DNA from 3 places in the Rhizobium sp. LjRoot98 genome. Region 1 is predicted to be linked to each of the others. Evidence: predicted binding sites of a transcription regulator. Region 1 holds the regulator's gene; each other region holds the start of a gene.
What was found. Region 1 encodes LexA, which represses DNA repair genes until DNA is damaged. Its sites were predicted from a motif close to TGTTCNNNNTGTGTTCNG; they were not measured.

Region 1 (3,206 bases):
CTCGCCAAGATTTACGGCTTTACCGATCTCGACGGATCGCGGCCGGACTGCTGGCGCTACATGACCGAGGTGCAGGATGCCGGAAAACCGGCGGACGCCAGTGGTTACCGGTAGGACATGAAGGCGGCGCAGGGCGGTATTGCCAGAAACCAAAAAGGCCTTGCTTTTTCAGCAAGGCCTTTGGAAATTGGCTCCCCGGGCCGGATTCGAACCGGCGACCTGTCGATTAACAGTCGAATGCTCTACCGCTGAGCTACCAGGGATAATCTGCGGCGGTGTGTGCTGCAGAAGTGAGGCTGCTAATACAAATGCTTTTCCGATTTGCCAAGCGGTTTTTCAAAAAAAATGCACAATCTTGTCTGATTGTGGACAACTCCCCATGTGAGAGTTGAAAGCGCGCCGTTGATTTGCCGGGGGTAAACCCGCAGGATTGCAGCGTTCGCAGGGCATGGCGGGTGGCCAGACATTTGGCAGGTGGTATTTGATGGCAGAACAGCGGAAAACAAAAAAATTCGGCATCGATGCCCGCACCCACGAACTCGTCATCGGCACGTGGCGCATGCGGCTGCCGCAATCGCGCCTTTTGCGCATTTCCATCGGCGGCGCGCTGATCTTTGGCGGCATTCTCGGTTTTCTCCCGGTTCTCGGTTTCTGGATGATTCCCCTTGGCCTTCTCGTCCTGTCGCACGACCTTGCCTTCGTCCGGCGAAAGCGGCGGCGGCTTTCGGTCTGGTGGGCGCGCAAATGGCCGGCTTCCAGCTAGGAAGCTGGGCGTAAGGCCTTCTCCCGATTCGGCAGAGGCTTGAGCCGGATCCGATCCGCTTATCCGCCTGAGCCTGTCTGTGGCGTCGGGTCCTTGTCCGCAGGTGCCATTTGCGCCGGATCGGCCGGGGTTCCCTGCGTGGCCGGAGCGCCATTGTTCGGGGCAGGCAGCTTTTCCTCAACCTTGGTCGCAGCGTCGTTGTCTGTGCTTTCGCCAAACACTTCCGCACCGGCCCAGGCGAGCATTGCAAGGACCAGGCCGCAGATTAATACCATCAGTACCGGCCGGCCTAAAAAGCCTTGACGGGCCTGCACGCCGCTCAATTCCACGGTTTTCTGCACATCGGCATCGGAAGCGCGCTCATCGGTGTATTTCGCCATCAAAGCCTCCTCGGACGGCATCCGGAGCAGGCCGTCCATCGCATTGTTACGAGATAAACCGAAACGGTACCGGCCGCGCAAAGGTTCCAACAGATAGCTTCCCGCGATAAATGGCAGGCGGAATGCTGAGCGGAAAGGAGCCGCTATGCAGCATGATTTTCTGTTGCGTTGAAAACACTCACGAATTTTAGGGACTTGCGGAACACATATGGAACAGATAGTGTTCGTTCTTGATTTGTTTCTCGATTCTGGAGTGATCGTTCATGCTGACCCGCAAGCAACAGGAACTGCTTCTGTTCATTCACGAAAGAATGAAGGAATCGGGCGTACCGCCATCGTTCGACGAGATGAAGGATGCACTGGATCTTGCGTCGAAATCCGGCATTCATCGGCTGATTACAGCGCTTGAGGAGCGAGGCTTCATCCGGCGTCTGCCCAACCGGGCGAGGGCGCTGGAAGTGATCAAGTTACCAGAAGCCTATACCACGAGCCTCCAGCCCAAGCGCGGCTTTTCACCGAGCGTCATCCAGGGCAGTCTTGGTGCACAACCGGCACCTGCCGCACCCGTCAAGGCCGCCGCAAACAACGATACCGTCTCCATACCGGTCATGGGCAGGATCGCCGCCGGCGTACCGATCTCCGCGATCCAGAACAATACACATGATATTTCCGTGCCGCTCGAGATGGTTGGGACCGGTGAGCACTACGCACTTGAAGTGCGCGGTGATTCGATGATCGAGGCGGGCATTCTCGACGGCGACACGGTCATCATCCGCAATACGAACAGCGCCAGCCCCGGTGAAATCATCGTCGCCCTGGTTGATGACGAGGAAGCGACATTGAAGCGGTTTCGCCGCAAAGGCGCCTCGATCGCCCTGGAAGCCGCCAACCCTGCCTATGAGACGCGGATTTTTGGACCGGACCGGGTCAAGATACAGGGAAAACTCGTCGGGCTGATCCGCCGTTATCATTGATCTGATATCACTTCAGCTATGGCAGCTTAAAGGAGTGGGGAAGATTGCGTGATTTGTAGACATGGCTGCAAACCTGTCACCGTCCGGCGCGACGATAGTTTTGCCCCCTGAAAGATAATGCCTTAGCGACCTCATGAACCGACCGGAGCACTCTAAATCATGAGTAGCGGCGGAAATAAGGGACATGATTTTTCCTTCAATACGCCCGATTAACGGGCTGTAAGCCTATGAATTTTCAATGCGGCTTGCGCATCGGCAAATGTTGCCGTTCCCCTATCGCACCCTATTTTTGGAACCTATTTAGTAGGATTTCGTTGACCTATCGGCTCTATTCGTGGACGGAACCCAGGAGGCCAATGTGAGAACCGTTTTTACAAAAGTTTTGGTCGTGGCATTGATGGCCACAGTCATTTCGACTGTTCAGGCACCAGCATCGTTGGCCCAATCCTTGGACATATACATCGGACGCGACAGTCCCGCAGTTGAATACAGAGACCGGCGATACAATAATGAGTATCGTCCGCGCAGCAATTGCAGTGAACGGCAGGCAATCCGCCGTGCCTATCAGTACGGAATGCGTGATCCCGGCATCCGCTCGATAAACCGGCGCCTTGTTGTCGTTGACGGCATTGGACGCCGTGGCGAATACACTGTCTTGAAACTTGCAAACCGCCAGGGTTGCCCGCGCGTCAATTGAGACGTGGACAGATAATGCGGATCGCTCCAGCCAAGAGCTGAACGATTGGCATCGTTAGGGCGTTAGAAACAGTGCCGTTTCGCTAAGGGCTTTGGCGCTTCATCAATCGAACAGCCGACGGCAGCACTTGCGCACCAATTCACGAATCCGTCGCCCGTCACCTTCGTGAGAATGCGCCCGGCAACAGGGCAGGGACGTGGCGCTTTGACCGGGACGCCGCAATCTCGTTTTCGGCTCCTCGCACACCGGCTTGTTCATCCCCAAAGCTGTGGAAGAAGGGTTCGGAAACGGCATCTCAGAAATGACCAAGAACGTTTTTCAGAAATACCCTCTTGCGATTTGTCTAGGATCATTCTAAACCGCCGCCACAGTTCGACTATTTGAACTGGTGA
Region 2 (3,206 bases), on a different contig from region 1:
TGCGCTCGCCAGCAACTGGCGCCATATGGACAAATTGTCCGGCAAGGCGCGGGCCGCGGCGGTGCTGAAAGCCAATGCCTATGGGATCGGCATCGAACCTGCGGCAAGCACGCTCTATGCCGCAGGTGCCCGGGATTTCTTCGTCGCCAGTGTCGAGGAAGGCGTGGCGCTTCGCCCGATCGTTCCGGATGGCCGCATCCATATTCTTGCCGGTATGTGGCCGGGCAACGAGCAGCTATTCTTCGACAATGGTCTAGTGCCAATCATCAATTCCGAGGAGCAACTGGCCTTCTTCATGTCGGTGCTGTCGGAGCGCGGCGATCATCCTTGCGTCCTACACATCGATACCGGCATGAACCGCCTGGGGCTGACGCTGGACGAAGCACTGGCACTTGCCGGTGATCCGGCTCGCCCCGCGAGCTTCTCGCCCATTCTGGTCATGAGCCATCTCGCCTGCGCCGACGATCAGGCGCATCCGCTCAACCGCCGGCAACTCGAATCATTCCGCGCGGTTACGGCCGCTTTCGAAGGCGTCGAATCAAGCCTTGCCAATTCGGCAGGCATTCATCTGGGACCAGATTTCCATTTCGACATGACCCGCCCGGGCATTGCTACCTATGGCGGCGAAGCCGTCAATGACGTGAAAAATCCGATGAAACCGGTGGTGACGGCCGAGGCGCGCATCCTGCAGATCCGCCGTGTACGGACCGGCGACACGGCAAGCTATGGCGGCTCGGCCCAGTTTTCCCGCGACAGCCGGGTGGCGATCGTCGCCATCGGCTATGCCGACGGCTATCACCGCTCGGTCTCCGGCGGCGGCGTCACCCTGCGCCAGGCGACACCATCGGGTGCCTACGGCTTCCTGCACGGACAGAAGGTGCCGCATCTCGGCCGCGTCACCATGGATCTCAGCCTGTTCGACATCACTGATTTTGCTGACAATGCCGTTCGACCCGGCGACTATATCGAACTGTTCGGCAATCATGTCGCCATCGATGACGTTGCCCGCGCCGGTGGCACGATCGGCTACGAGATGCTGACGAGCCTCGGGAGCCGGTATGAGCGGGCGTATATCGAGGCCTGATAGCTTTTCGAGATTGCGGCTTGGAATCGGGAAAGTGATGTTATAGATTGGAACAAAAGGAGATCATCGCTATTTTTGCAACCTGACCTCCCGCCGCCCCATCCTCGCGTCTCACCTGTCCGCATCCTTCACGGCCGCCAGGACATGACCTCCGAAGACTTCCCCGAAAGCGAAATTTGATGGCGAAAGCCCGGACACAATTCATCTGCCAGAACTGCGGAACCGTTCACGCCCGGTGGGTGGGGAAATGCGAAGGCTGCAACCAGTGGAACACGATCGTCGAGGAAGACCCGATGGGCGGAATCGGCGGCGGGCCTGGCCGGACGCCGAAGAAGGGCCGTCCCGTTGCGCTCACCACGCTATCGGGCGAGATCGAGGATGCACCGCGCATTCAGACGGGGATTTCCGAGCTTGACCGGGCAACCGGCGGCGGGTTCGTGCGCGGTTCGGCCGTGCTGATCGGCGGTGATCCCGGCATCGGCAAATCGACGGTGCTGATGCAGGCGGCCGCGGCTCTCTCGCGGCGCGGTCACAGGATCATCTATGTCTCGGGCGAAGAGGCCGTGGCGCAGGTGCGGCTCCGGGCACAACGGCTGGGGGCTGCCGATACCGAGGTACTTCTGGCTGCCGAAACCAACGTCGAGGATATCCTTGCCACACTCGGCGAAGGTAAGCGGCCGGACCTCGCCATCATCGATTCGATCCAGACGCTTTGGAGCGACACGGCCGATTCGGCACCCGGCACGGTGACGCAGGTGCGCACCGGCGTTCAGGCGATGATCCGTTTTGCCAAGCAGACGGGGGCCGCCATCGTTTTGGTCGGCCATGTCACCAAGGAAGGCCAGATCGCCGGTCCGCGCGTCGTCGAACACATGGTCGATGCCGTACTCTATTTCGAAGGCGACCGCGGCCATCACTACCGCATTCTGCGCACCGTCAAGAATCGTTTTGGCCCGACCGACGAGATCGGCGTGTTCGAGATGTCCGACAAGGGACTGCGCGAAGTCACCAATCCGTCCGAACTGTTTCTCGGCGAGCGTAACGCGAAATCGCCGGGTGCCGCAGTCTTTGCCGGCATGGAGGGGACACGGCCCGTGCTGGTCGAAGTCCAGGCGCTGGTGGCGCCAACATCGCTTGGAACGCCGCGCCGCGCCGTCGTCGGCTGGGACTCGGCACGGCTGTCGATGATACTTGCGGTGCTCGAGGCCCATTGCGGGGTCCGGCTCGGTCAGCACGACGTTTATCTCAATATTGCCGGTGGATACCGGATTTCGGAGCCCGCGGCAGACCTTGCGGTCGCTTCCGCATTGGTTTCCTCGCTTGCCGGTCTTGCCCTTCCCTCCGATTGCGTCTATTTCGGCGAAGTCAGTCTGTCCGGGGCCATCCGGCCGGTTGCGCATACCGCCCAGCGCCTTAAAGAAGCCGAAAAACTCGGCTTTTCACAGGCCGTCCTGCCTTCCGCCTCCGCCGACCTGCCCAAGGGCAACGGCATGAGTTGGGCGGAGATGGAAAGCCTGCCGGATCTGGTGGCGCGCATTGCCGGCTCGAAGGGAGCCTTGAAGCAGGCGGACAATGATGATTGAGGAAATTGCCGCTTAAAAATGGCGAATTCCGGTGAAAACAGTGTTCAATCATGGACCATCGAAAGACGCCCCTCGCGTCATCATATATGGTTCGCGAAAAATCAGCGTGGGGCCGTCTCAAGGCGGTTTCGGAGTAGGACAATATGCCCATTACAATTCTCGACGGTATCGTTCTCGGCGTCGCGCTCTTCTCGGCCATTCTGGCGATGGTTCGCGGTTTTTCCCGGGAAGTTCTGTCGGTCGCAAGCTGGGTCGGCGCTGCAGCTGCCGCCTATTTCCTCTACCCATACCTCCTGCCTTACGCAAAGAACTATACCAGCAGCGATACAGTCGCGATGATCGGCTCGGCCGGCGTCGTCTTTCTCGTCGCGCTGATCATCGTCTCCTTCATCACCATGCGGATCGCCGATTTCATCATCGACAGCCGCATCGGCGCGCTGGACCGGACACTCGGGTTTCTGTTTGGCGCGGCGCGTGGCGTCCTGCTCGTCGTCGTCGCCATGCTGTTCTTCAACTGGCTGGTCGCCCCGCAGCAGCAG
Region 3 (3,206 bases), on a different contig from region 1:
GACGGTTTGGCGAAACGCGCGCGAAATTCCCGGGGCTGCGTGAAAGGTGGTTCTCCTCCGGTTCGTGAAAATGAACCGGGCGTGCCGGGTGGTCACACCGTTCTTGGACGGTCCAGGGCCAGACCCCGCCGGATTGAAAGGCTTGGCGGATAAGCGGCCGGGCTGGGGCATTGGAGGCTTTCCTGTCAGAGAGGAAAGCGCAGAAGAACCTGAGAAGCGCGGCAAAAGACACTGAAACGGGGCACATCGCGTGTCACCTACTTCTACTTACCTGAGGCACCCGATGTGCCCCGGCCGATCCTGCCGACCCCAAAGCCGGCAGACATTGCAGATGCTTCAAGCCACGGGCGGAAAAGCCGCCGCGTGATCGGGAAGGCATGTCCAAATATGGCCCCCGGCAGAAATCTGTATGGTTCACCGGATACGATTTGATATAGACAAGCCTCATTCAATGACGCCCCCGATCAACAGGAAATGTCCCATGGCGAAAATCGTAAATGTCGCGGTCCAGATGGATCATGTCTCTGGCATCACTATCGCCGGTGACAGTACCTTTGCCATGAGCCTTGAGGCGCAGGCGCGCGGCTATAAGCTGTTCCATTACACACCGAACCAGCTGTCGCTGCGCGACGGCAAGGTGATCGCCACTGTTCAACCGATGAGCCTGCGCGACGTCAAGGGCGACCACTACACGCTGGGAGATGCCGAGCGCATAGACCTCTCCACCATGGACGTGGTGCTGCTTCGCCAGGATCCGCCCTTCGACATGGCCTATATCACCTCGACGCACCTGCTCGAGCGCGTCCATCCGAAGACGCTTGTGGTCAACGATCCGGCCTGGGTGCGCAACTCGCCGGAAAAAATCTTCGTCACCGAATTTCCCGACCTGATGCCGAAGACGCTGATCACCCGCGATCCCGCCGAGATTGCCAGTTTCCGCGCAGAGATGGGCGATATCATCCTGAAGCCGCTCTATGGCAATGGCGGCGCCGGCGTCTTCCATTCGACCCGCGATGACCGCAACATGTCGTCGCTCCTGGAAATGTTCGGACAAATGTTCCGCGAACCCTTCATCGCCCAGGAATACCTGCCGGCCGTGCGCAAGGGCGACAAGCGCATCCTGCTCGTCGATGGCGAGCCGGTCGGCGCGATCAACCGGGTGCCTGCCGAACACGATGCCCGCTCCAACATGCATGCGGGCGGCACGCCGATGCCGACGGACCTGACGGCGCGGGAAAAGGAAATCTGCGCCCGCATCGGACCGGCGCTGCGTGAACGCGGCTTCCTGCTCGTCGGCATCGATGTGATTGGTGACGTGATGACCGAGATCAATGTCACCTCTCCTACCGGTCTTCGCGAAGTGAAGAAATTCGGCGGCGCCGATATCGCCGCGCTGCTCTGGGACGCGATCGAGCGCAAGCGCGCCTGATGAATGATTGAGCGGCCGGGGCGGCTATCCGTCCCGGCGCCCGATTTCATCCCCCGGATGTTCACGGTTGTTCCGCTCCGTTCCTGAGGTACAACCGAGCCACAACCAGGCCGATTGGAACAGTCGAATCTGTTCGATAATTGTTCTTGTTTTATTCCGTTATTCGTGCAAGATTTCACACCACAACCGGAAAAGGTTGTGGTGGCGGGTTGCTGACCTGCCTCGCGGCAAGAGGGGCAATCATGGTCGCGCGTGTCAGTACGGTTGCATTTCAAGGCATAGAAGGCCTGCCTGTCGATGTTCAGGTGATGGTCGCGCCGGGCAAGGTCGGCATGCAGATCGTCGGCCTTCCCGATAAGGCGGTCGCCGAAAGCCGCGAGCGGGTGCAGGCAGCACTCCACGCCTCCGGCCTGTCGCTACCCGCCAAGAAGGTCACCGTCAATCTTGCGCCTGCTGATCTTCCCAAGGAAGGCTCGCATTTCGACCTGCCGATCGCGCTTGGCCTGATGGCGGCACTCGGCGCCATTCCCGGCGATGCGCTGGATGGATATGTGGTGATCGGCGAACTCAATCTCGATGGCACCATCGCCGCTGTCTCCGGAGCCCTGCCCGCCGCCATCGGCGCCAACGGCCTTGGCAAAGGCCTGATCTGCCCGTCCGACAGCGGCGCTGAGGCCGCCTGGGCGGGATCCGAGATCGACATTCTGGCGCCGCGCAGCCTGATTGCGCTCGCCAATCATTTCCGTGGCACGCAGGTGCTGTCGCGTCCCGAACCGGCCGTGCGTGCCAGCCCCGCCAACATGCCGGATCTCGCTGATATCAAGGGCCAGGAAAGCGCCAAGCGGGCGCTGGAAGTGGCAGCGGCCGGAAACCATAACCTCTTGATGGTCGGTCCGCCCGGTTCCGGCAAGTCGATGCTGGCCGCCCGCCTGCCCTCGATCCTGCCGCCTCTCTCACCGCCGGAACTGCTCGAAGTGTCGATGATCCACTCGATCGCCGGGCAACTGGCCGGCGGTAAGCTGTCGGACCGGCGCCCCTTCCGCACGCCACACCACTCCGCCACCATGGCGGCGATGATCGGCGGCGGCCTGCGCGCCAAGCCGGGCGAAGCGTCGCTGGCCCATAACGGCGTATTGTTTCTCGATGAATTTCCGGAATTCACGCCGCAGGTGCTCGATGCGCTGCGCCAGCCGCTCGAAACCGCCGAATGCATCATTGCCCGCGCCAATCACCGCGTCACCTATCCGGCCGCCATCCAGCTGGTTGCCGCGATGAACCCCTGCCGCTGCGGCATGGCGGGAGAGCCCGGCCATAGCTGCGCCCGTGGCCCGCGCTGCGTCTCCGATTATCAGGGCCGCATCTCAGGTCCGCTGATGGACCGGATCGATATCCGCATCGACGTCCCCTCGGTCACCGCCGCCGACCTGATCCGTCCGGCACCGGCCGAACCGAGCGCCGTCGTCGCCCGGCGGGTGGCGCGCGCCCGCGAAATCCAGATGGACCGCTTCATCGCACTTGGCATGCCGCACATCCTTTCCAATGCCCGCTGCTCAACAGCGATGATTGAAAAGATGACCGAGCCCGACGCTGGCGGACTGCAATTGCTGCGGGATGCGGCGGAGAAAATGAAGTTTTCGGCACGCGGTTATCACCGGGTGCTGAAGGTGGCCCGCACGCTTGCCGATCTCGATGAGAAGGCGACGGTCGGGCGCATTCATCTCGCCGAAGCGATTTCCTACCGGATCGCCGGCGAGCGGTTGACGGCAGCGGCGTAACA

Region 2: radA (DNA repair protein RadA) is a predicted target of LexA. The motif match lies at 1,133-1,150, and genes of this name have one in related genera.
Region 3: ACSQ3J_RS07140 (YifB family Mg chelatase-like AAA ATPase) is a predicted target of LexA. The motif match lies at 1,560-1,577, and genes of this name have one in related genera.

Annotation. Positions count from the first base shown of each region.
Region 1 covers NZ_CAXUPW020000017.1:17,808-21,013, reverse strand. The annotation lists gene ACSQ3J_RS28730 (SDR family oxidoreductase) at 1-114, shown strand, start outside; tRNA gene ACSQ3J_RS28725 (tRNA-Asn) at 189-263, opposite strand; gene ACSQ3J_RS28720 (hypothetical protein) at 485-763, shown strand; gene ACSQ3J_RS28715 (hypothetical protein) at 823-1,143, opposite strand; gene lexA (transcriptional repressor LexA) at 1,407-2,117, shown strand.
Region 2 covers NZ_CAXUPW020000001.1:268,898-272,103, forward strand. The annotation lists gene alr (alanine racemase) at 1-1,084, shown strand, start outside; gene radA (DNA repair protein RadA) at 1,264-2,667, shown strand; gene ACSQ3J_RS01315 (CvpA family protein) at 2,811-3,206, shown strand, end outside.
Region 3 covers NZ_CAXUPW020000001.1:1,437,921-1,441,126, forward strand. The annotation lists gene gshB (glutathione synthase) at 482-1,429, shown strand; gene ACSQ3J_RS07140 (YifB family Mg chelatase-like AAA ATPase) at 1,672-3,204, shown strand.